Linked DNA regions of Caballeronia sp. LZ062. The protein of the gene in region 1 binds, or shares a complex with, the protein of each later gene. Links are inferred from orthologs where the notes say so. Each region holds a gene or a part of one and is shown on either strand. Other genes may lie near its edges. The genes, in order: tsaE and tsaD.

The links.
Region 2: the proteins of tsaE (region 1) and tsaD are in contact, whole or in part, in a crystal structure (PDB 6N9A), measured with the Thermotoga maritima proteins. The link is inferred for Caballeronia sp. LZ062 from one-to-one orthologs. Residues at the interface, in WP_004082108.1 of Thermotoga maritima: Leu37, Gly38, Lys46, Lys57, Val59, Lys60, Ser61, Thr63, Phe64, Thr65, Leu66, Met67, Val69, Pro71, Tyr82, Arg83, Leu84, Asp86, Asp88, Phe89, Asp93, Ile128, Asp130, Glu131, Arg134; in WP_004082750.1 of Thermotoga maritima: Cys10, Asp11, Arg49, His50, Leu82, Gly84, Gly135, Gly136, Glu154, Thr155, Leu156, Asp157, Asp158, Ser159, Glu162, Asp165, Lys166, Arg169, Leu170, Tyr175, Lys213, Thr214, Leu217, Tyr218, Gln221, Arg222, Asn324.

What each region holds. Positions count from the first base shown.
Region 1 is NZ_JARTWB010000002.1:270,103-279,480, reverse strand. The notes cover bases 3,743-6,584. They hold tsaE (tRNA (adenosine(37)-N6)-threonylcarbamoyltransferase complex ATPase subunit type 1 TsaE), read left to right. Parts: upstream 3,743-4,790; coding sequence 4,791-5,378; downstream 5,379-6,584. Other genes in these bases: P9239_RS07330 (N-acetylmuramoyl-L-alanine amidase), read left to right, coding at 5,360-6,584; queG (tRNA epoxyqueuosine(34) reductase QueG), read right to left, coding at 3,743-4,772. In the rest of the region: glycerol-3-phosphate 1-O-acyltransferase PlsY, read right to left, coding at 1-109; ybaK (Cys-tRNA(Pro) deacylase), read right to left, coding at 158-649; P9239_RS07355 (acyl-CoA dehydrogenase family protein), read left to right, coding at 757-1,908; site-specific tyrosine recombinase XerD, read right to left, coding at 2,058-2,987; P9239_RS07345 (methylated-DNA--[protein]-cysteine S-methyltransferase), read right to left, coding at 2,984-3,466; more of queG, read right to left, coding at 3,513-3,742; more of P9239_RS07330, read left to right, coding at 6,585-6,883; P9239_RS07325 (EamA family transporter), read right to left, coding at 6,950-7,831; P9239_RS07320 (hypothetical protein), read right to left, coding at 8,027-8,326; P9239_RS07315 (pirin family protein), read left to right, coding at 8,523-9,378. UniProt on the Escherichia coli protein: Required for the formation of a threonylcarbamoyl group on adenosine at position 37 (t(6)A37) in tRNAs that read codons beginning with adenine.
Region 2 is NZ_JARTWB010000001.1:1,061,785-1,077,914, reverse strand. The notes cover bases 7,800-10,572. They hold tsaD (tRNA (adenosine(37)-N6)-threonylcarbamoyltransferase complex transferase subunit TsaD), read left to right. Parts: upstream 7,800-8,553; coding sequence 8,554-9,591; downstream 9,592-10,572. Other genes in these bases: P9239_RS04900 (MFS transporter), read right to left, coding at 10,258-10,572; P9239_RS04905 (glutathione S-transferase N-terminal domain-containing protein), read right to left, coding at 9,595-10,242; P9239_RS04915 (NAD(P)/FAD-dependent oxidoreductase), read right to left, coding at 7,800-8,464. In the rest of the region: P9239_RS04950 (phosphatase PAP2 family protein), read left to right, coding at 1-324; P9239_RS04945 (hypothetical protein), read right to left, coding at 390-623; P9239_RS04940 (hypothetical protein), read left to right, coding at 1,092-1,409; RNA polymerase sigma factor RpoD, read right to left, coding at 2,162-4,204; dnaG (DNA primase), read right to left, coding at 4,623-6,506; P9239_RS04920 (GatB/YqeY domain-containing protein), read right to left, coding at 6,528-6,974; more of P9239_RS04915, read right to left, coding at 7,238-7,799; more of P9239_RS04900, read right to left, coding at 10,573-11,490; P9239_RS04895 (LysR substrate-binding domain-containing protein), read left to right, coding at 11,596-12,492; GTP cyclohydrolase FolE2, read right to left, coding at 12,544-13,341; dxs (1-deoxy-D-xylulose-5-phosphate synthase), read right to left, coding at 13,491-15,401; P9239_RS04880 (farnesyl diphosphate synthase), read right to left, coding at 15,491-16,130.

The DNA.
Region 1 (9,378 bases):
CCGAGCCATAGGAGCGCGGGTCGTCGAGTCCCATCGCCGCACTGACGACGACGGCAAACGAAATCGAGCCGATCAGATAGGACACGACGGCGACGATCAGATCAATCATGTGTTCTCTTTAAGCGTAGCGAGTCTGGGCAAAAGCGCGGTCAGCATTCTAATCGACGCTCGCGCACTGCACGGGCTTGGCGCCGAGCAGTTCGGTCAGCACGGCGGGATTCAGGCTTACCAGATAACCGCGCCGCCCGCCGTTCAGATAGATGGTGTCCAGCTCCAGAATGCTCGATTCGACGTACACAGGCATGGCCTTTTTCGTGCCGAACGGCGACGTGCCGCCGACGAGATAGCCCGAATGCCGGTTCGCCACTTCAGGCTTGCACGGCTCGATGCGCTTTGCGCCCGTCTGCCGCGCAAGATTCTTGGTGGATACCGTGCGGTCGCCGTGCATCAGCACGATGAGCGGCTTCGCGTGTTCGTCTTCCATCACAAGAGTCTTGACCACGGAATGCTCGTCCACGCCGAGCTGCCGCGCCGATTCCTCGGTGCCGCCATGCTCGACGTAATCGTACGGATGCTCGCCGAACGCCACGTTGTGACGGCGCAGGAATTGCGTCGCAGGCGTTTCGGACACGTGTTTGGATTTCGACATGGACGCATTGTAGCGGCGCGGGATGCGGCTCACCATCGGCCATTCGGCCTAGTGGTGCGACGGCTCGGCATGTCGTACGATCGTTCGACTCCCGACAGGACTTTGCCATGATCCGCGACGCCGAAACTCAAACGCTGCTGGAAGACACCATTCGCCGCTTCGTGCGCGAGAAGCTCGTGCCGCGCGAAGCGGAAGTCGACGAAACCGACGCCATTCCCGCCGACCTGATCGACGCCATGCGCGAAATCGGCATGTTCGGGCTGACTATTCCCGAAGCCTACGGCGGACTCGGCCTCACGATGGAAGAGGAAGTGCGCATCGCGTTCGAGCTCGGGCAGACGTCGCCGGCTTTTCGCTCGGTGATCGGCACGAACAACGGCATCGGCTCAATCGGCATTCTGCTTGACGGCACCGAGGAACAGAAAGCGCACTATCTGCCGAAGCTCGCGGCAGGCGAACTGATCGGCTCCTTCTGTCTGACGGAGCCGGATTCGGGCTCGGACGCCGCGTCGCTGAAAACCACGGCCCGGCGCGATGGCGACGCGTACGTGCTCAACGGCACCAAGCGCTACATCACGAACGCGCCGGAAGCGGGCATCTACACCGTGATGGCCCGAACCAGCGACGCCAAGGGCGCGAGCGGCATTTCGGCGTTCATCGTCGAGCGCGATACGCCCGGATTGTCGCTCGGCAAGCCGGACCGCAAGATGGGCCAGCGCGGCGCGCATACGAGCGACGTGATCTTCGAGAACTGTCGCGTGAACGCGAGCCAACTGATCGGCGGCGTGGAAGGCGTCGGCTTCAAGACGGCCATGAAAACGCTCGACAAGGGCCGCATTCACATTGCGGCGGTCGCGGTCGGCGCGGCGAGGCGCATGTTGCGCGATGCCCTCGCCTTCGCGATGGAACGGCGTCAGTTCGGGCAGCCGATCGCGGAATTCCAGCTCGTGCAAGGCATGCTCGCCGACAGCAAAGCCGAACTGTACGCCGCCGAATGCATGGTGCTCGACGCCGCGCGTCGCCGCGACGAGGGCCGCGACGTGTCCGTCGAAGCGTCCTGCGCGAAGTACTTCGCCACCGAGACGTGCGGGCGCGTCGCGGACCGCGCGGTGCAGGTGCATGGCGGCGCGGGCTATATCGCGGAATACGGCATCGAGCGCTTCTATCGCGATGTGCGGCTTTTCCGGCTCTACGAAGGCACGTCGCAGATTCAGCAGGTCATCATCGCGCGCGGACTCATGCGCGGCGCGGAGATTTAGCCGCGCGGATGATGCTCGCGGTGCAGCTTCTGCAGGCGTTCGCGTGCGACGTGCGTATAGATTTGCGTCGACGTTTCCCGGCTCTACGAGGGAACGTCGCAAATTCAGCAGGTCATCATCGCCCGCGGACTCATGCGCGGCGCGGACATCTAGCCGCGCGGATGGTGCTCGCGGTGCAGCTTGTGCAGGCGTTCGCGTGCGACGTGCGTATAGATTTGCGTCGTCGAAATATCGGAGTGGCCGAGCAGCAGTTGCACCACGCGCAGGTCCGCGCCGTGATTGAGCAAGTGCGTCGCGAACGCGTGGCGCAGCGTATGCGGCGAAAGCGGCGCGTGCACACCGCCGTTCAGCGCATGACGCTTGATGATGTTCCAGAATTGCTGACGCGTCATGCCTTCGCCGCGCGCGGTGACGAAGAGCGCATCGGCAGCGCGCGGACCGAGCAGCGCCGGGCGCGAGTCGCGCAGATAGCGCATCAGCCAATCGTGCGCCGCTTCGCCGAACGGCACGAGGCGCTCCTTTGAGCCTTTGCCCATCACGCGCACCACGCCCTCGTTCAGGCCGACTTCGACGGTCTTCAACGTGACCAGTTCTGTCACGCGCAGGCCGCTTGCGTACATCAGTTCAAGCATGGTGCGATCGCGCAGGCCGAGCGGCGTCTCGATATCCGGCGCGTGCAACAGGGCTTCGACTTGCGATTCGTTGAGCGTCGAAGGAAAACGCGGCGGCTGCTTCGCCGAACGCAGCCTGAGCGTCGGGTCGGCGTTCGCGCGATGCTCGCGCATCGCCCACGCGTAATAGCGGCGGAATACGGAAAGACGCCGGTTCGCGGACGTCGCCTTGTCGCCTCGGCGCGCGGCCATGTAGCCGTTCATGTCCGCTTCGGTCGCCGTGTCGATGGACGCGCCGCGCGTCTTTGCGAGCCATTCGGCGAAAAGCCGCAAGTCGCGCCGGTAGGCGTCGAGCGAATTCTTGGCGAGCCCGTGTTCGAGCCACAACGCATCGCAGAACTGGTCGATGGCGTCGCTGCTGGCGGTCAGTTCGGGCGTGTCGAGTGCCTCAGTGGTTGCAGTCGTCATGCGATGGATACACCTTCATGCGCCAGCAGCCAGCGCTTCACGTCACGGAAAAAGCCATCGCCCGGATGATGCGCGAATCCGCCGATTCCGCCCGCCGCGACGACCCGGTGGCACGGTATCACGATCGGCAGCGGATTGGAGCCGCACGCCTGCCCGACCGCGCGCGGCACGCTGCCGATTTCACGCGCGAGCTGTCCGTAGGTCCAGACTTGCCCCGCCGCGATGCTGCTGAGGCCGCGCCACACACGCTGCTGGAACGCGCTGCCGTCGAGAGCGAGCGGCAGGTCGAAGCGCATCGACGGCGTCTCGAAGTAGCGGCGAATCTGAGCGACGGCTTCCTGCACGAGCGGCGCGTGCGCCTCGATGCTCTCGACATGCGCCGGCAGATAAGTGATCTCGCGCACTGCGTGGTCTTCCGCGCGAATGCCGACTTTGCCGAACGGCGCGTCGATGACAGCATCGAACCGCTTCGCGGCCATCTTGAGCTTCGGCCGTGCGGTCGAGTTCACCGCGAGAAAGCCGCCTTCAGACAGCATGCTCTTCATGCGTTTCCCCTTGCTTCAGCGCCCAGCCGACATGCTCGCGCACGATCTCAGACGGATCGTTCGCGCGAGCGCGCAATGCGTCGACGATCGCCGTGCGTTCCTCGCCCTGCAACGGCGAGCGCAACGCATTGCCCATGCCGACGGCGATATTGCGCAGCCACCGCTCGTAGCCGATACGGCGAATCGCGCTGCCCTGCATGCGCGTGTCGAAATCGTCGGCGCTCCACGAAAACAGTTCGACAAGCGTCGCGCGATCGAGTCCGTGGCGCACGTCGAAGTCCGCGACCGGCGCGGCCTGCGCGAACTTGTTCCATGGACACGCAAGCTGGCAGTCGTCGCAGCCGTACACGCGATTGCCGATCAGCGGGCGCATGTCCTCGGGAATGCTGCCGTGCAATTCGATGGTCAGATACGAGATGCAGCGTCGCGCATCCACGCGGTACGGCGCGACGATGGCGCCCGTCGGACACGCGCCGACGCAGCGCGTGCACTGGCCGCAATGCGCGCCGTCGTGCTCCGGTTCGGGATCGACTGGCAACGGCACGTCGACGTAAATCTCGCCGAGAAAGAAGAGCGATCCGGCATCGCGGTCGAGCAGCAGCGTGTGCTTGCCGCGCCAGCCGTTGCCCGCTTTTTGCGCCAGCGCCACTTCGAGCACCGGCGCGGAATCTGTGAACGCGCGATGCCCGAACTGCCCGATTTCGCTTTCGATCCGTTCGGCCAGTTGCTGCAAGCGGTTGCGCATGACCTTGTGATAGTCACGGCCCCGCGCGTAGATCGAGACCACGGCCTGCGAAGGATCGGCGAGCCGCTTCCATTCGACCGCGCGCCAGTCGTTCTTCTGACCATCGGCTGTCGCGACACTTTCATCGCCCGTTTGCGCGAGCGTCGCAGCGGGAAGATAAGCCATGCGCGCGGTGATCACGCGTCGCGTGCCGGCCACAAGCTCGGCCGGCCTTGCGCGTTTCATCCCATGTTTGGCCATATAATCCATTTCGCCGTGATAGCCTGCTTCGAGCCAATTGGCGAGGCCCTCCTCGGCATCCGTCAGGTCGATATCGCTGATACCGACCGCACCGAACCCCAGCTCGCGCCCCCACGCCCTGATGCGCTGCGCGAGCTTCGCCAGCGCGGCCTCGTCGTATTCCATGGGATGCACGGCGCGCGACTCGACAGCGGCGTCCTTCGTCGCGGTCGTGATGTCAGTGATTTCAGTGGAGTGGTCCGGCAAACGGTTCATCACTCTATTTTACGAGCAATGCCCGAGAACCCCGCACCATCGACGCCTGATCTGCCCGCCGCGCTCCTCGAACGCCGCTTCGAGTTGCGCGACGAAGCCGCGACGCTCGCATTCGGCGAACGCTTCGCACAGGCCATCGGATACACGCGCGCTCAGGCCTCGTCCGAACCATTCCACGGCTTGCAGGTCCAGTTGATCGGCGATCTCGGCGCGGGCAAAACCACGCTCGTGCGTGCGACGCTGCGCGCGCTCGGTCATGCCGGCCGCGTGAAAAGCCCGACCTATACGCTCGTCGAGCCGTATTCGCTCGATGCGCCCGGCGGCCCGCTCGATGTTTATCACTTCGACCTTTACCGCTTCGCCGATCCGGCCGAATGGGCCGATGCCGGCTTTCGCGAGTATTTCGACCGGGGCGCGGTGTGTCTCGTCGAATGGCCGCAGCAAGCGGGCGGCTTGCTCGGCGTGCCGGACCTCGTGTTCGCGCTGACGCTGCCTGATGCTGACCTGGCGTGCGCCGCGACGACGCACACGAACGAAGAAGAAGGCCGCGTGCTGACCGCGCGGGCGTTTAGCGAAACAGGAAAGACATGTCTCGAAAGATGCTGATCAAGCCGTTCCATTCGATCGAATCGAGCGCCAGCGCGCCGCACAACTGGCGCCGGCGTCAGGTGCTGCGCGCTGGCGCTTCGACGCTCGTGCTCGCGCTCGTCGGCCCGAAGCTCGCGCACGCGAGTTCCGTGCTCGGCGTGCGCGTGTGGCCGGCGCGCGACTACACGCGCGTGACGATCGAATCCGATCAGCCGCTCACGAACAGCAATCAGCTGCTGCAGGGACCGGACCGGCTCGTCGTCGATCTGAACGGCATCGATCTCGATCAGGCGCTGCGCGATCTCGTCTCGAAGATCACGCCCAACGATCCGCAGATTCAGGCGGTGCGCGTCGGGCAGTATCAGCCGCATGTCGTGCGCATGGTGTTCGACCTGAAGGGCTCGGTGAAGCCGCAGGTCTTCACGCTCGGGCCTATCGGCAGCTACAAGTATCGGCTCGTGTTCGATCTGTATCCGGCGGTCGCGCCCGATCCGCTGATGGAATTGCTCGCGCAGACCGAGCACAAGCAGGAAGCGTTCGACCGCGCGAATCCGAATCCGTCCGCGCCGCCGCCCGCGACGCTCTCGGGTCCGGCCACGGCACAGAAGCCGCTCGCGCATGACTCCACGGACGACTTCTTTCAAAAATACGCTGGCAACGATCTGCCGGAAGACACGGCGAAAGCACCGCCCGTAGTGAAACCGCGCGTGCCGCCTGCCGCCGTGCCGCCCGTCATCGCGAAGAAGAAAGACGACGACGATGACGACAGCCGCTACGCGTTCTCCGCGCCCAAGCAGGACCGCGCCGCCACGACGCGCCTCCTGACCGTGGCGATCGACCCCGGTCACGGCGGCGAAGACCCCGGCGCGATCGGCGGCGCGGGCACCTATGAGAAGCACATCGCGCTCGACATCGCGAAGAAATTGCGCGCGAAGATCGACGCCCAGCCGAACATGCGCGCGATGATGACGCGCGACGCCGACTTCTTCGTGCCGCTCAACGTGCGCGTGCAGAAGGCGCAGCGCGTCGGCGCAGACCTGTTCGTGTCGATTCACGCGGACGCGTTCACGACGCCCGATGCGCGCGGCTCGTCGGTGTTCGCGCTGTCGGAGCACGGCGCATCGAGCGCGGCGGCGCGCTGGATGGCGAACAAGGAGAACTCGTCGGATCAGGTCGGCGGCATCAACGTGAAAACGCAAGACGCGAGCGTGAACCGCGCGCTGTTCGACATGTCGACCACCGCGCAAATCCGCGACTCGATGCGCTACGGCAGTTTCGTGCTGAACGAGATCGGCGGCATCAACAAGCTGCACAAGGGATCGGTCGAGCAGGCGGGCTTCGCCGTGCTGAAGGCGCCGGATATTCCGTCGATCCTCGTGGAAACTGCGTTCATCAGCAATCCGGACGAAGAAGCGCGCCTGAACGACGACGCCTACCGCGACAAGATGGCCAACGCGATCCTGAAAGGCATCAAGCGGTATTTCGCGGCGAATCCGCCGCTCGCCAAGAGCCGCATGACGTAAGCGGCGCGCGCGCCTCAGGCGCGCGCAGAGCTTCAGCGTTTCGCAGGACGGTGCGCACGGCTTCGTTCAGCGCGCCGCGGGCAGGAACCGCTGCACGAGCCGCCCGCCGAACACATTCACCGCCAGCCCCGCCATGACGAGCGCCGCGCCCGCGAACTGCGTGCCGTCCAACGCCTCGCCGAGAAACACCGCCGCCGACGCCAGTCCGATCACCGGTACCAGCAGCGAGAACGGCGCGACCTGCGCCGCCGGATACCGCGCGAGCAGCTTGCCCCACAAGCTATAGCCGACGATCGTCGCGATAAACGAGAGATAGCAGACCGCGAGCACCGACGCCATTGGAATGGCCGCGAGGCTCGATTCGATGCGCGCCGGTCCTTCGAAGATCAGCGACAGCACGAGGAACGGAAGCGGCGGAATGAGGCTCGCCCACACGACGAGCGAGAGCAGATCGACCTTGCCCATGCGCTTGGTCGCGACATTGCCGAGCGCCCACATCGCGGACGCGCCAAGCGTGAAGAGAAAACCGGTGAGCGTCATCGCGTGGCCGCCGCGCATACCGATCAGCGCGAGCCCGGCCGCCGCGATCAGCAAGCCCGTGACGTTCGCCGCGCGAATGCGCTCGCCGAGAAACATCGCGGCGAAGATCAGCGTGAAGAACGCCTGCGCCTGAAGGACGAGCGACGCGAGTCCGGCCGGCATCCCGACATACATGCCGTAGAAGAGCAGCGCGAACTGCCCGAGCGAAATGGTGAGGCCGTAGGCGAAGAGCCAGCGCAGCGGAACCTGCGGGCGCTTGACGAAGAACACGGGCGTCGCGGCAAGCGCGAAGCGCAGCGCGCCGAGGAGCATCGGCGGGACGCCATGCAGCCCCAGCTTGATGACGACGAAGTTCACGCCCCACGCAAAAATGACCACCGTTGCTGTCAGCAAATCCTTTGGCGACATCGCCCGTCCCCTTTTTCCGTGCATGCGTCATGCAAGCAATCGGACGAGTGTAGCGAAGCGAGCCTGCGAAGGATTGTGAAAAACTGCGCTTAACGTGGGTTTAGGAAGCGCACAACGAAAAAGCGCCCGCGCCCGTTTCGAGGGCGTGGGCGCTCGGCGCCTGACGAAGGCCGCGAAAAGCCGCTGCCCGGGCGCTTACTTGCTCTGGCCGGATTCAGCAGCCGCGTTGTTGCCCGTTTCGACCGCAGGCGTCTTCTTGGTTCCGGCCGACGCATGGCCCGTATGCCGGTGCGACCGGTGCTTCTTGGTCGTGGTCGTGCCCGTATCGGAGCCGCCGCCCGCGCCGGTCGACGCGTCGCCCTGCGCGGCCGCGCCCGAATTGCCGCCCATGGCGGCCGACGAGTTGCCCGACGACGTCTGCGCGAATGCGCCGGTAGCGGCAGTGGCGCTGAAAAGGCCCGCGGCGATGGCGATCAACAGCTTGTTCTTGCTCATTGTTTCCCTCTCCTATCAAGAGTGCGCAAAGCTGCACGCATGCTTCAAAATGCGCGGCCGGTCGCGACCGCACGGAACGGTGAAGGGTTGAGCGCGCGCCCGAACCGCCGGACGAGCGCCTGTCTGCGGCCGCCGGTAGAATCGGCGGTTCTGGTGCGCCATTCCGGCGCCCGCCCATACCTTCCGGTGACCTGCCATGTCCTCGACGATCCGCGCGCAGTTGAAACCTCATCAACACGACGTCGGCGGCCTCATGGTGAGGCGCGTCCTTCCCGCGCTGGCGGCACGCACCGTCGGACCCTTCATATTTTTCGACCATATCGGACCCGCAACCCTCGTGCCCGGCAAAGGCCTCGACGTGCGGCCGCATCCGCATATCGGGCTCGCGACCGTCACCTACCTGTTCGACGGCGCGATCATGCACCGCGACAGCGTCGGCTCGGTGCAGAAAATCGTCCCGGGCGACGTGAACTGGATGACCGCCGGGCGCGGTATCGTGCATTCCGAGCGCACGCCGGACGAAGAGCGCACGTCCGGGCAGACGATGCACGGCATCCAGACCTGGGTAGCGCTGCCGGTGGCGAGCGAGGAAGTCGAGCCGTCGTTCGAGCATCACGCGGCGGCAGCGCTGCCACAGATCGAGCGCGCGGGCGTCACGCTGCGCGTGATCGCGGGCACGGCGTTCGGCGCGACGGCCCCGACGCGCACCTTCTCGCCGACGCTCTATGTCGCGGGGCACTTCGCGGCGGGCAGCGAACTGACGCTAGATACAGAGCACGAGGAACGCGGCGTGTATCTCGTCGATGGCGACCTCACGATCGACGGCGAAACGCTGCCCGCGCAGCAAATGGCGGTGCTCGAGCCGGGCGTTCCCGCGACGCTCGCGAGCGCGAACGGCGCGGTCGTCATGCTGCTCGGCGGCGCACCGCTCGACGGCGCGCGCTTCATCGAATGGAACTTCGTGTCCAGTTCGCAGGACAAGATAGAAGCGGCGAAGCGCGCGTGGAGCGAACAGCGCATGGGCCACGTTCCGGGCGAGACGGAATTCATTC
Region 2 (16,130 bases), on another replicon or contig:
CCTTCCGGCCATGCCGCAATCGGCTGGGCCTGGGGGCTGATGCTCAGTGAACTGTCGCCGTCCCAATCAGATGCGCTGTTGGCGCGCGGACTGAGTTATGGTGAAAGCCGCGCCATTTGTAATGTGCATTGGATGAGCGATATTGCAGCAGGCCGTCTGATGGGTGCCGCCACCGTAGCCCGACTACATGGCAGCGACGAGTTCATGGCAGACATGAAAGCAGCCAAGAGCGAAATCCAGTCGCAGCGGGCCAAGGGTAATACGCCGACACGCGACTGTGCCGAGGAGGCGGCGGCGCTGGCTGCGAAGATACCGGCTCCATGAGCAACTGGATCCATGCAGCGGCCCGGGCGGCCCTTCCTCAGAACCAAGTTGGTATCGGTCGCCGCTCAGGGTGATGCCGCGTCCAGCCCCGGAATCACGGACCGGCTCACGCACCGGCACTTCGGCTCGCGTCTCTGCCACGCCCACACGCCGTCGAGATACATGCCCTCGCTGATCGTGTAACGCTTGCCGTCGGCGGCCACGTGCGACGGTCGCGGATGCTTGCCGCCGTGGCTGTGCATCCAGATCGCCTCGGTGATGCCCAAGCCCTCCTGACGCACGCGCACGACCGTCTCCATCGCCTTGCAATTATGTCGCGCGCGATGAAAGCGGCACGCGAGCGGGTCGGCGCGTACCGCTCCTGCAGCTTATCCGTCAGACTGCCGCGATCTCGCCCGGTCTGCACGCTGCGCATCACCGCGCCCTCGACGTCGGCAACGTGCTGCGCGGCGATCGACCGGATACGACCGACGTTCTCGCCGATGGTCGCTTGCAGCGCATCGTTGGCTTCGCGCGTCGCGGAGCCCCGTCCGACACACACTATCTGCACGCTCGCGTAGAGGCGCTTCAAATTCATTCCTGTTTCCCTGCTTGGTGGGCGTCGCTTGTCTCGTTTTACGACTACTTAACCAATCCTACCTTGCGGAGTTGTGCGGGTAGCAAGCATTTATGCACGATGATCAACCCAACAACAACGACATTCCGATCCGTAGCAATGCCTTGCGAGGTTGCAACCAAGAACCGGCACTCCACTTCTTGCGGTCCTGTTGAGCGGAAGCCTGCTGATCGTGATGGCGATGTTCGGCTCGCCGGCAAGTGCAACGGCGGTCAGTGGGTTTCTGTACGTCCTGCATTTCATACCGCCGTTGCTTGTGCTCCTGCAACTGCGTCGAAGGGACAGTGCTTCCCCAGCATTTGAGACACCTTTGCCGCAAAGCATTTTGCCATCGGCTTTTGCGATGACGGTGCTGCTGCTCGTCGCAAGTGGTATGAAGGGCATTACTGGCGGGATAATCTGGATTGGCATTGGCGCAGCAGTAACGTGGATGCGCGCGAGAACTTCTCGTCATGAAAACGTGCGATAACGACGCTGGAATGCGTCCCGGCGGTGATTGTCCGTAGAGGCTGCGACGGGCGCCGCCCTCAGCTTATTCTCCGATTCCGTCAGGGTCGGCAGCGGGATTGGACGTGCTACTGTTCGAGCCGTCTGGACGCCCGCGGTAGCCCGCACGGCGTCAGACTAGCTGTCCACCACCGACGATGTACGCGACGGACGTCCACGTGGATTTCTATCCGCAAGTTCGGTCCTATAAGAACCGTCTTGTGAAAGCCGCGTATTCACTGAACCGCCCTCGGTCTTTCTACGCTACACGCAATGCCCGCCCGCTCGTGCCGGCTAATACTCGATTTTCGGCTGGGCTTGTCTTCTGGGGAACGGGGCGTCCACGCAGAAGAGGCTGATGGACTGAAGGTAAGATGGTCGGCGGCGCGCCGCAAAGGTTAACTGGACAAGGCGACGGTTGAAGGCCCGAGTGGACACCGCAACTCACCAGCGTCCCCGAAGTGTCCCTGAAGGCAACCGTCAGCGACCAAACCCCCGCTAACCCTATGATATTTTGAAGTAACTACTGGTGGGCCGGGTGGGACTCGAACCCACTATCGGTCGATTATGAGTCGACAGCTTATACCAGTTAAGCTTCCGGCCCGGGCAAAAACGGAGGGCAAAAAGAAAGCGCCGTGCGGCGCTTTCTGATGCGTCAGAAGGATGCCAAAGGCGACTCTCGAAGGTTTGCGAGTTTGCCTTACAACGTCTCTCAATACAAGCCCGAGACGCGCATCAATTGCCCTCGAGGAACGACTTCAGCTTGTCCGACCGGCTCGGGTGGCGCAGCTTGCGCAATGCCTTTGCCTCGATCTGGCGAATGCGCTCACGGGTCACATCGAACTGCTTGCCTACCTCTTCGAGCGTGTGATCCGTGCTCATTTCGATGCCGAAGCGCATCCGCAGCACCTTCGCCTCGCGCGGTGTCAGCGAGTCGAGCACATCCTTCACGACATCGCGCATGCTCGCATGCAACGCGGCATCCGACGGCGCCACCGTGTTCGTATCTTCGATGAAATCGCCGAGATGCGAGTCGTCGTCGTCGCCGATCGGCGTTTCCATGGAGATCGGCTCCTTCGCGATCTTCATGATTTTGCGGATTTTGTCCTCGGGCATTTCCATCTTCTCGGCAAGCGTAGCCGGGTCGGGCTCCAGACCGGTTTCCTGCAAAATCTGCCGTGAGATACGGTTCATTTTGTTGATCGTCTCGATCATGTGAACCGGAATACGAATGGTGCGCGCCTGGTCCGCAATCGACCGCGTAATAGCCTGGCGAATCCACCACGTCGCGTAAGTCGAAAACTTATAGCCGCGACGATATTCGAATTTGTCCACCGCCTTCATCAGGCCGATATTGCCTTCCTGAATCAGATCGAGAAATTGCAATCCGCGGTTCGTGTATTTCTTCGCAATCGAAATCACGAGACGCAAATTCGCCTCCGTCATTTCGCGCTTCGCCTGACGCGCCTTCAATTCGCCCGCCGCCATCTGGCGATTCGTTTCTTTCAGGTCCTTGAGCGGCAACACGACGCGCGCCTGCAAGTCCAGCAGCCGCTGCTGCTGCTCGCGGATCGCGGGAATGTTGCGCTCGAGCACGGCGCTGTAACCGTGCCCTTCCGCGACGACCTTGTCGGCCCAGTCGAGGTCCGTCTCATTGCCCGGGAAACGGGCGATGAACTCGGCCCGTGGCATGCCGCACTTGTCGACGACCGTATGCAGGATCTGCCGCTCGACCTGACGCACTTCGTCGACCTGAGCGCGCAGCGTGTCGCACAGGCGCTCGACGGTGCGGGCCGTGAAGCGGATCGACATGAGCTCCGTCTGAATGGCTTCCTGCGCCTTCAGGTACGCCTTCGACTTGTAGCCTTCCTTCTCGTAGGCGCGACGCATCTTGTCGAACCACTCGCTGATGAGCGAGAACTTCTCGAGCGACTGGCGCTTCAGCGCCTCGAGTTGAGCGGCGTTTGCGCTCGCTTGCGCGGCGCCGTCATCGTCGTCCTCTTCTTCGTCGCTTTCCTCGTCGGCTTCCTCGTCCTCGGATTCGATCGCCTCGGCTTCCTGTTCGGAGAAGCCGTCGGTGTCTTCCGCGTTCGGGTCGATGAGACCATCGACGAGTTCGTCGACGCGCGTTTCCTCGTTCTGCACGCGTTCGGCCATCGCGAGAATGTCCGCGATGGTCGTCGGGCACGCGGAGATCGCCATGACCATGTGCTTGAGGCCGTCCTCGATGCGCTTCGCGATCTCGATTTCGCCTTCGCGCGTCAGCAGCTCGACCGTGCCCATTTCGCGCATGTACATGCGCACGGGATCGGTCGTGCGGCCGAATTCGGAGTCGACCGTGGACAGCGCGACTTCGGCTTCTTCCTCGACTTCATCGTCGGCGGAGGCGTTCGGCGCGTTGTCGTTCAGAAGCAGCGTCTCGGCGTCGGGCGCCTGTTCGTACACCGCCACGCCCATGTCGTTGAACGTGCTGATGATGCCTTCGATCGCCTCGGTTTCCGTGAAATTGTCCGGAAGGTGATCGTTGATTTCGGCGTACGTGAGGAACCCGCGCTCTTTGCCGAGCTTGATGAGCGCGCGCAGTTTCGAGCGGCGCTCCTCCAGCTCTTCGACGGTGCCGGGCGCGCTCGACGCGAACGCGTCTTTCAGCAGCGCCTTCTCCTTGGCGCGGCGGTCGCGTGCCTTGGCCTTCTCGACCTTCGCCGCAGGTGCGGCGGCAGGCTCTGCGTTTTGCGTTGCGTCGTCTTCGACGGGTACATCGTTCAGCTTTTTCGTCATGGAGTTCGCCATACAGGCTCTAGTCTCGACTCGCGGCTGCCGGACGGCAACCGATGGAACCGTGAATACCCAATGCGCACGTGCCTCACTGCGTGGCTGCGTGCCCTGCCCGGGGCGCTATCGCGGTTCGAGCAACGCGCCCGAACGTGAATCGCTCCTACTCGCAATAGCAGCCGCTACCCTTGCGCCCGTCTGTTCGTCGGCGTGCTTATCCGCCTCTTGTATGTGTCGAGCCTCGCTTTCGCGGCACTTTCGCCGCTTCATCGGGCTTCGATTGCCGATTCAGTCAGCGCCCTTGCAACTCTCGTAACTTCTCTGAAACGTTTCGCACGTCTCGCCGCCACCAAAGTCGACAGCCAGCGCAATCGTACAAATCGTTGAAAAAAAGCAACGAATTTCAACTTTTTATTATAGCAGTTCACCTCCCGCGATCCGGGCTTGCGCCCCGTCCCGCCTTGATCTGCGCGACTTTCGCCGACAGATCCGAGAACTCCGCCACCTCCTCCGCCGAGAGGCTTGCCTGCCGCGCCAGTTGATCGAGCCGCGCACGGTAACTGTCGTGGCGCAGCTTGACGACCGTTGCAAGCAGTTCTTCCGTCAACAGCCGCTTTTGCTCGTCGACGCGCTGCGCAGCGTCTTCGTCGGACGGGTCGCGTAACAGCAAATCCCGCACGTTTTCATCATAGGCGAGAATTTCCTGGAAGATATCCTCGTAGGTCGGTGCATTTGCTGCATTTCTCAAAACGTCCGACAACATCTGAAATTCCGCCGCGCCGCCCAACTCGCGCACATGGCCGAGCACTTCGCTAAACAATTCACCGTGCTCGGTCATGGTCACGAGTGTGCGTTCGCTCTCTTCATCGAGCGATGCCGCGATGCCCGGATACATCACCAGATTGCGCAGCGCCCGCTGCTCCTGGCCCGTCACGCGACGCCGCTCGCTCTTCGGCACCGACGCGCGGGCGACGGCCGCGGCGCGTGAGTCGATGTCGCAAAGCGCCGCAATTTCCGTGAACGGCGTCGCGAGCCGGTCTGCCAGCATATGCAGGATCTGCACCCGCAACGCGTTCGCCGGAAGGGCTTGCAGGAGCGGCTTTGCGTCGAAGAGCGCCTTCGCGCGGCCCTCCGGCTGCTCCAGTTCCTTGTCGTTCAGCACCTCGTTCAAGAGGAATTGCGACAACGGCATAGCGCGATCGACCTGTTCGCCGAAGCCGTCCGTGCCGAATTCGCGCACGTAGCTGTCCGGATCGTGCTCCTTCGGCAGGAAGAGGAACTTGATGGTCCGATTGTCCGCCGCGTGCGGCAGCGCCGCTTCGAGCGCGCGGCGCGCGGCGCGTCGGCCGGCCGAATCGCCGTCGAAGCTGAACACCACGGTGTCGGTCTGCCGGAAGAGCTTTTGCACGTGGATGGGCGTGCACGCCGTCCCCAACGTGGCGACCGCGTTCGCAAAGCCGAGTTGGGCGAGCGCGACGACATCCATATACCCTTCGACGACGAGCGCGTAGCCCAATTCGCGAATGGCGAGGCGCGCTTCGAAGAGGCCGTACAGCTCGCTGCCTTTGCTAAATAGCGGCGTTTCCGGCGAATTCAAATACTTGGGCTCGCCGCCATCCAGCACGCGCCCGCCGAAGCCGATAACGTTGCCCTTCACGTTGCGGATGGGGAACATCACGCGTTCGCGAAAGCGGTCGTAGCGGCGCGGCTGGCCTTGCGCGTCAGTCTTCTCGCTGACGATGACGAGGCCCGCTTCGACGAGATTGTCGTTGCGGTAGTCGGGGAACGCGGCTTCCAGGTTCTGCCAGCCGTCCGGCGCGTAGCCCAGGCCGAAGCGCGCCGCCACCTCCCCGGTCAATCCGCGCTTTTTCAGATACGCGATGGCGTTCGGCGCCGCGCGCAACTGCTTCCTGTAGAAATCGCAGGCCGTCTGCATGACTTCCGTCAGCGCGACGCTCACCGCCTTGCTCGGCGCGCTTTCGCTGCCATAACCGCCGCCGCGGAACGAATTCGACGGCTCCTGCGGCACCGTCAAACCCGCGCCTTGCGCCAGATCCTTCACGGCTTCGGGGAACGTGAGCCCCGTGTGCTCCATGAGAAAGCCGATGGCCGTGCCGTGCGCGCCGCAGCCAAAGCAGTGATAAAACTGCTTCGTCGGACTCACGGTGAACGACGGGCTTTTCTCGTTATGAAACGGGCACAGGCCCATGAAGTTCGCGCCGCCCTTCTTCAACTGGACGTAGCGGCCCACCACGTCGACGATATCGACGCGGTTGAGCAAATCCTGCAGAAATGCGTGAGGAATCACCTGATGAGAGCGCGGAAGCGGTTACTTCGCGAGCGCCGCTTTCACCTGCGCGGAAACGGCGGTCATGTCCGCCTTGCCCGCGAGTTTCGTCTTGAGCACGCCCATGACCTTGCCCATGTCCTGCGGACCGGTGGCGCCCGTCGCGGCGACGGCGGCCTGCACTTCGGCGGCGATCGCATCGGCGGAAAGCTGCTCCGGCATGTACGCGGCGAGCACGGCGAGTTCGGCGTTTTCCTTCGCGACGAGATCGTCGCGGCCCGCCGCCTGAAACTGGCTGACCGAATCCTTGCGCTGCTTGATCATTTTGTCGATGACGGCGGTCACGCCCGCGTCGTCGAGCGTCACGCGATCGTCGACTTCACGCTGCTTGATCGCCGCGAGCAGCAGGCGAATCGTGCCGAGGCGCTCGGTTTCGCGCGCGCGCATGGCAGTCTTCATGTCGTCGTTGATCTGGTCCTTGAGGCTCATCTTTCACCCGGTGCAATTGCGAAAAAGAAATTCCGGCCGACTTGCCGACTGCCTTGCGCCGCGAAAGCAAAAACCCGCTTGGGGAGGTTCCTCAAGCGGGACTGTAAGCGGGCCGTCTGGAGCTTGCAGCGATGCGCGCCGCTGTCGCGTCAGCCAGAGCGAAGAAGCGCGAAAAAAGGCGCGCGGGCTCCTTCGATGACCGTCCGAGTATAGCAAACGGGTCTGTGATCCGAGACCGGTGAAACACCTGCCGGGCGGACGTCTCAGGCTACCTTCGCGACGCCGCGTGCGTACTCCGCCGCAGCCTTTCCAGCCGCCACGCCGGATGCCCACGCCCACTGGAAGTTATAGCCGCCGAGCCAGCCGGTGACGTCCACCGCCTCGCCCACGAAGTAGAGGCCGGGCACGCGTTCGCTCATCATCGTGGACGACGAGAGTTCGCGCGTATCGACTCCGCCGCGGGTGACTTCCGCCTTGCGATAGCCCTCGGTGCCGCTCGGCGTGAGTGACCAGCCGGACAACGACGCGCCGATTGCCTTCAGCGTGCGGTCGGGCAGATCGGCGAGGCGCGCATCGAGCGGCACGCGCTGCGCGTCGAGCCAGGCGTGCGCGAGGCGCGCCGGCAAATATTCGGCGAGGAAGTTGCCGATCTGCTTGCGCGATTCGGCTTTCGCTTCCAGCAGCAATTCGGTGGCGTCGAGTTCCGGCAGCAGATCGACCCGAATCGGCTCGGACGGATTCCAGTAGCTTGAAATTTGCAGGACGCCCGGACCCGAGAGCCCGCGATGCGTCAGCAGCAAGTCTTCGTCGAATTCGCCGCGCGTCTTGCCGTTTCCGGTACTGATGCGTACCGGCAGCGAAAGCCCGGACAGCGCGGCGAACGGCGCCCAGTCGGCGGACGTGAACGTGAGCGGCACGAGCGCGGGCCGCGTATCGACGAGCTTGTGGCCGAATTGCTTCGCGATGCGGTAGCCGAAGTCGGTCGCGCCGATCTTCGGTATCGACAGGCCGCCCGTCGCGATGACGAGCGCAGGCGCACCAATAGCGCCGGCGGTCGTATCGAGTGCGAAGCGCGCGCCGTCGTGACGGATCGCGTGCACGCTCACCGGACGCCGCCACGCAACGCCGCCCGCCTCGCATTCGCTGCGCAAGACGTCGATGATCGTCTCGCTGGAGTCGTCGCAGAAAAGCTGGCCTTTGTGCTTCTCGTGCCACTTCACGCGATACTGCTTGAGCAAAGCGAGGAAATCGCGCGGCGTGTAGCGCGCGAGCGCCGAGCGACAGAAATGCGGATTCGCCGAGAGAAAATTGGCCGGCTGCGCGTTGACGTTCGTGAAATTGCAGCGCCCGCCGCCCGAGATTCGGATTTTCTCGGCGAGACGCTCGGCGTGGTCGATCAGCACGACGCGCCGGCCTGTCTGAGCCGCAACGGCCGCGCACATCATGCCGGCCGCGCCCGCGCCGATCACGGCGATATCGAAGGATTCCATGCCGCATTGTAACTGCCGCCGCGAACGCGCCGCGCGGCCCGCTGCTATACTTTTCGGTTCGCTTGATGCACCCAGTGGATGTCACCGCCATGCTCGTTCTCGGCATCGAAAGTTCCTGCGACGAAACCGGCCTCGCGCTCTACGACACAGAGCGCGGCCTGCTTTCGCACGCCCTTCACTCGCAGATCGCCATGCATCGCGAGTACGGCGGCGTCGTGCCGGAACTCGCGTCGCGCGATCACATCCGCCGCGCGCTGCCGCTGCTCGAACAGGTGATGAACGAGGCGCGCGTCGAGCGCCACAGCATCGACGCGATCGCGTTCACGCAAGGACCGGGTCTGGCAGGCGCGCTGCTGGTCGGCGCGAGCATCGCCAATGCGCTCGCCATGGCGTGGGACAAGCCGACTGTCGGCATTCACCATCTGGAAGGGCATCTGCTCTCGCCGCTTCTCGTCGATTCGCCGCCGCCGTTTCCGTTCGTCGCGCTCCTGGTGTCGGGCGGCCATACGCAACTGATGCGCGTCACCGATGTGGGCGTCTACGAGACGCTCGGCGAAACGCTGGACGATGCCGCCGGCGAGGCCTTCGACAAGACCGCGAAGCTGCTCGGGCTCGGCTATCCGGGCGGGCCGGAAGTGTCGCGTCTGGCCGAATTCGGTACGCCGGGCGCGGTCGCGCTGCCGCGCCCGATGCTGCATTCGGGCGACCTCGACTTCAGCTTTAGCGGCCTGAAAACCGCCGTGCTGACGCATAGCCGCAAGCTCGGTGCGTCGGGCGGGAACGTCTGCGAGCAGGCGAAAGCCGACCTGGCGCGCGGTTTCGTCGATGCCGCCGTCGACGTGCTGGTCGCCAAGTCGCTCGCCGCGCTGAAGAAGACGGGCCTCAAGCGGCTCGTCGTGGCGGGCGGCGTCGGCGCGAACCGGCAGTTGCGCGAGGCGCTCTCGGCTGCGGCGAAGAAGCGCCGCTTCGACGTGCACTATCCGGATTTATCGCTTTGCACCGACAATGGCGCGATGATCGCGCTGGCGGGCGCGCTGCGGCTCGCGCGCTGGCCGGACCAGGCCGTGCGCGATTACGCGTTCACCGTGAAGCCGCGCTGGGACCTGACTTCGCTCGCGGGAGGCTGACCGCTATTTCGGCGGGTTGAACGGCTGCACCACGGCGCTGAAAACCGGCAGCGTCTCGCAGCGGTCCGCGTGGCCGATGAGCGACGGCCAGCGCGTTTCCGCGAAAAGCTGCGGATGCGCTTCGCGGGCAAAGCGCAGCGCGCACGCCACCGCGATGTCCGCTTGACCGATGGCATCGCCGTACCAGAACGGCGTCGGGCGCGCGGCGCGGTCCGCTTCGAGCACATCCAGCACGCGCTCGACTTGCCCCGTGCAGCGATCCACCCACGCCTGCGACTTCTCCCTGTGCAGCACGCGTTCGTAGACGAGCGCGACAGCTTTATCGGCAAGACCCGTGGCGAGCGCGCAAACCTTCAGCGCGTGGCGCCGCGTGGCGCCCGCCGGCGGAATCATCGCGCGCTCGGGGCCCGCCTCTTCGTCGAGATAATCGAGGATCATCGCACTTTCGATGAGCACGTCGCCCGAGTCGAGCACGAGCGTCGGCACGCGAATCAGCGGATTGAACGGCGCGATCTTGTCGGCATCGCCGAACACGGACCACGGGCGATGCTCATACGGCATGTCGTAGAGCCTTAACGCGATGGCGACGCGCCGCACGAACGGCGAGTCGTATTGGCCGATCAGAATCACGATGCGCTCCCTCGTTGCCATTGCCGGGAAAGCATTCTACGGCCGGGCGCGCCGCGGAAACAACGGCAGCGCGAAGAGCGCAGACAGTCCGGCCACGAGCCATACGGTCGTCCACGAGCCGAACGACAACACTTGCGCAATGGCGAGCGGCGTCAGAAAGAACCCGACGTACACCGCCGTATTCGCCATGCCGAGCACGGTGCCCGCGTGCGCGGTGCCGGCGAGCGTTGCCAGTTCCGTGTACGCGACGCCGTGCCATGCGGACACGCACACGCCCGCGAGCACGAGGATCGCGGCAAGCAGCACCGGCGCGCGCGCAACGCCGAACGCCGTGGCCGCCGCCAGCGCGACGAACGATGCCGACGCCACGAGCGTCGAAGCACGCAAATACGCGCGCCGATTGCCGTGCCGGTCCGTGAGACGGCCGCTCGCGACGCGCATGACCATCGCGCCGAGCTGGATCGCGCCCATCGTCGCGCTGATCGCCGTGACGCCGAAGCCGCCCGCATCGTGCAGGAACACGGTCGCGAAGGTCAGCACCGCGAACTGCGGCACGCACAGCACGCCGATGCCCGTCACCATCCGCCAGATGCACGGGCGCCGAAGCGGGCTGCGATTCGCTGGATCGGTGAGGAGCGCGGCTGGCCGATGCGCGGCCACCGGCGGCTCGCGCAGCCAGCGCCACGCGAATGCACCCGAGACCGCGCACATCGCGGCGAGCGCGCCGAACACCGCCGTGAAGCCATGCGTCGAGGCGAGCCACGGCAGCAGCGCCGCGCCGATTCCGCCGCCCAGCGGGACCGCCGTCTGGCGAATGCTCATCGCGAGGCCGCGCTCGTTTTCGGCGAACCACGACATGACCGCGCGCCCGCTCGATCCGTTGACGCTGCCGCCGAGCAATCCGAGCAGGCACATCGCGAAGACGAGAAAGCCGAGCGTGGCCGCGGGCGGCGTCGCGAGGACGCTCATTGCGAGCAGCGTGGCAGCCGTGGCGAACAGGCCCGTCAGCAGAACGGGCCGGTCGCCCCAACGGTCCGTGAGCACGCCCCACGGCAATTCCGAGACCGCGACGCCCAGCCCCAGCGCGCCGAGCACGAGTCCCAAGCCTCCATTGTCGAGGTGATAGCCGCTGCGCAGCCACACCGCTGTGGTTGGAATGCCCGTCGCCGCAGCCGAGAAGCTCGCGTTCGCCGCCACGCCTACGCCGAGCACTTTCCATCGGTGTGCAGCCCTTAGCGTGGGCGCATTTGATAATGGAAGTGTTGCCATCGCTGTCCTCGTTTTTAGTTTGACTCGGAGCAGTCTGACCGCTTAGCATCGTCCTGAAAATCACAAATTTTCGGATGCGTCGTCCGAAAAACCAGGATGGTTGCGATGAATCACGTTACGTTCGACCTTGCCGTGCTGCGCAGCTTCGTCGCCGGCATGGACCTCGGCAGCTTTGCGAAAGCGGCGGATCGCGTCGGGCGCTCGACGTCCGCGATCAGCGCGCAGATTCGCAAGCTAGAAGAGCAAGCCGGCATCAGGCTCTTTCGCAAATCCGGGCGCGGGCTCGCGCTGACGGACGCGGGTGAAGTCATGCTCGCTTACGCGCGACGCCTCGTCGAACTGAACGACGAAGCGTCCGTCGCGGTACGCGGCGTCGATCTGGAAGGCTGGATTCGGCTCGGTCTGCAGGAAGATTTCGGCGAAGTCGTGCTGCCGGACGTGCTCGGCCGCTTTGCGCGGGCGCATCCGAAAGTGCGGATTGAGGCACGCGTCGCGCGCAATACCGAACTGCTGGAACGCATCGACGCCGGGCAGCTCGACCTCGCGCTCGTGTGGGGCACGACGGGCGCGGCGCAGATGCAGCCGCTCGCCTCCCCGTCGATGCGCTGGATCGGCTCGTCAACCGTTCCGTGGCAAATGAGCCGCGACGAGCCGCTGCCGCTCATCGCGTTTGACCGTCCCTGTCTGTTTCACAGCGCGGCGACGGCGGCGCTGGATCGCGCGGGCATCAAATGGCGCGTCGCCTTCACGAGCCCGAGCCTCTCCGGTTTGTGGGCGGCAGCCGCCGCAGGACTCGGCGTGACCGTGCGCACGTGCTACGGCCTGCCTGCCACCGTGCGCGCGCTCGACGAAGCCGAACACGGCCTGCCGACACTGCCCGCCATCACGCTCGCGCTGCATCGTGCACCGGGAAGCGCCTCGCCGCCAATCGACCGGCTGGCGTCGCTTGTCGTGGACTCGGTGCGCCAGACGCATGCGTCGGCGCAAATGGAATTCGCATGAAAAAAGCCGGTCGCTCGGACCGGCTTGCACTCGACGTTTTCCCGCACGCAATCACGGCTTGTCGCGCTCGATCACCGCATACGCGCTGTGATTGTGGATCGACTCGAAGTTCTCCGCTTCGAGCACATAGGCGGCGATGCGCTCGTCCGCGTTCAGCCGCGTCGCGATATCGCGCACGAGGTCTTCCACAAACTTGGGATTCTCATAGGCGCGCTCGGTCACGAACTTCTCGTCGGGGCGCTTGAGCAGGCCCCACAGTTCGCACGATGCCTCTTCCTCCGCGATGCGCACCAAGTCTTCCACCGCCACGTCGCCCGACAATTGCGCCGAGATAGTCACGTGCGAGCGCTGATTGTGCGCGCCGTACTGCGAGATTTTCTTCGAACACGGACACAGGCTCGTTACCGGCACGAGCACTTTGAGCGACAGACGCGTTTCGCCGTCGCGCTTCTCGGCGATGAAGGTCGCCTCATAGTCGAGCAGGCTCTGCACGCCGGACACCGGCGCCGTCTTCATCACAAAATACGGCAGCGTCACTTCGATGCGGCCGGAATGCGCTTCGAGCTTCGCCAGCATCGACGCGAGCATGGCACGCAGCGCGGCCTGATCCAGCGGCTCGCGATGCTCTTCGAGCAGCGCGACGAAGCGCGACATGTGCGTGCCTTTCTGTTCGGCGGGCAAATGCACGTCGAGATTCCATACGCCGACGCTCGGCTGCACACCGCTTTCTGTGCGCACCGACAACGGATGCCGCACGCCCTTGACGCCGACGCGCTGGATCTCGATCTGACGCGTGTCGGGCGTGCTTTGGACATCTGGCATCACAAAGGCGGGATTCATCTGATTCATTTGTTATGTCCTTTTTGCACCGGCGCTCGGGCGCGGCGCTGCACGATAAAACGCATACGGCGCGGGACTCGGCCCGCGCCGTATGCGAATCAATTGTCAGCCAATGGCCGATGAACGGCGCGCCCCGAGCGCCCGTGGCCGATTCCGCGTCAGGCGACGCGTTTGGTCAGCTTGTCCGCCGCTTCGACGGCGGACAGGAAGCGCTCGCGAATGGAGCGCGCGATGCCGGCTGCATCGAGCCCGACGCTCGCGAGCAGCTTGGCAGGATCGCCGTGGTCGATGAACACGTCCGGCAAGCCGAGCTGCAGCACCGGCTTGACGACGCCGCTCGCGAGCAGCGCCTCGACGCACGCGGAACCCGCGCCGCCCATGATCGTGCCTTCTTCGACGGTCACGAGCGCGTCGTGTGTCGCGGCGAGTTCGCGCAGCAAATCTGCGTCGACGGGCTTCACGAAACGCATGTTCGCGACGGTCGCGTCGAGTTCTTCGGCTGCGGCCAGCGACGGCGCGACCATCGTGCCGAACGCCAGAATTGCGATGCGCTTGCCGGAACCCATCTTCTGTGACGACTGACGGCGGATTTCGCCCTTGCCGAGCGGAATCGCAGTCATCTGCTTGACGGTCGCGACGCCCGCGCCCGCGCCGCGCGGATAGCGCACGGCCGTCGGGTTCGGCTGCTGAAGCGCCGTGTAGAGCATCTGGCGGCATTCGTTCTCGTCGGAGGCGGCCATCACCGTCATGTTCGGGATGCAGCGCAGGAACGCGAGGTCGTAATTGCCCGCGTGCGTCGCGCCGTCCGCGCCCACGAGACCCGCGCGGTCGATTGCAAAAACGACCGGCAGATTCTGCAACGCGACGTCGTGAATCAACTGGTCGTAGGCGCGTTGCAGGAATGTCGAATAGATAGCGACGACCGGCTTCATGCCGTCCGCAGCCAGCCCGCCCGCGAACGTGACGGCGTGCTGCTCGGCGATGCCGACATCGAAGTAACGGTCCGGGAAGCGCTTCTCGAACTCGACCATGCCCGAGCCTTCGCGCATGGCCGGCGTGATGCCGACCACGCGCGAATCCTGCGCGGCGGCGTCGCAGAGCCATTCGCCGAAAACCTGCGTGTAGGTTTTCTTCGACGGTGCGGTCGAGGGCTTGATGCCTTCGGCCGGATTGAACTTGCCGGGACCGTGATAGAGCACGGGGTCGGCTTCCGCGAGCTTATAGCCCTGACCTTTCTTCGTGACGACGTGCAGGAATTGCGGGCCGCGCAGTTCCTTGATGTTCTGCAGCGTCGGAATGAGCGAATCGAGATCGTGCCCGTCGATCGGGCCGATGTAGTTGAAGCCGAACTCTTCGAAAAGCGTGGCCGGCACGATCATGCCCTTCGCGTGCTCTTCGAGTTTGCGCGCGAGGTCGAGCACCGGCGGCGCGGCGCGCAGCACGCGCTCCACGCCTGCGCGCGCGGCGGCATAGAAGCGGCCCGACATCAGACGCGCGAGATGGCGGTTCAGCGCGCCGACCGGCGGCGAAATCGACATGTCATTGTCGTTGAGGATGACAAGCAGCGGCACGTCGTCGGCAACGCCCGCGTTGTTCATTGCCTCGAACGCCATGCCGGCAGTCATCGCGCCGTCGCCGATCACGGCGATGGAATAGCGGTTGTCGCCTTGCAGCTTGTTCGCGACGGCCATGCCGAGCGCGGCCGAAATCGACGTGCTCGAATGCGCAGTGCCGAAGGTGTCGTATTCGGATTCGCTACGGCGCGGAAAGCCCGATATGCCGTTCAGCTGGCGCAGCGTCGGCATCCGGTCGCGGCGTCCGGTCAGGATCTTATGCGGATACGTCTGATGACCGACGTCCCAGACGATGCGGTCGTTCGGCGTATCGAACACATAATGCAGCGCGATCGTCAGCTCGACCGTGCCGAGGTTGGACGACAGATGGCCGCCCGTCTGCGACACGCTGTCGAGCACGTAGGCCCGCAGTTCGTCGGCAAGCGGCTGCAGTTGGCGTCGATCGAGGGCACGCAGATCGGCCGGATCGTCGATTGTTTTCAGCAAGTCGTACATCGTCGTCCCATTTAGGAAAACTGGCGTGATTCGTTCGGCACGATTGACTTTGACCTTTCGCGCCGTGGGCTTCGTCACGCGTTCAACAATTAGTGCGCCCGGTTCACGACCAGGTCGGCGAGTTCGGCGAGGCGCTGGGCGCGCGCGCCGAACGGCTGGATGGCGGCGTGCGCGTCGCGGCCAAGCTGTGCCGCGAGTTCGCGCGACGCATCGAGACCGATGATCGACACGTAGGTCGGCTTGTCGTGCTGCGCGTCCTTCCCGGCGGTTTTGCCGAGCGTCGCGGAGTCCGCCGTGACATCGAGGATGTCGTCGACGACCTGAAACGCGAGCCCGACGGCGGCGGCGTATTGATCGAGCGCGGCGAGCACGTCCGCGCCCAGCTCGTCGCCTGCAAGCGCGCCCATGCGCACCGACGCGCGCAACAGCGCGCCCGTCTTCTTGCGATGCATGGTTTCCAGTTCGGGCCGCGACAGCTTGCGCCCGACGCTTTCGAGGTCGATGGCCTGCCCGCCGGCCATGCCGACCGAGCCGCTCGCGACCGCCAGTTCGCGCACGAGCGCAGCCTGCTGGCGATCCGACAGACCATTGCCCTCTGCCGTCAGCGCAATGAACGCCTGCGACTGAAGCGCGTCGCCGACGAGCAGCGCCGTCGCTTCGTCATATTGAATGTGTACCGTGGGCTTGCCGCGACGCAGGGCGTCGTCGTCCATCGCGGGCATGTCGTCG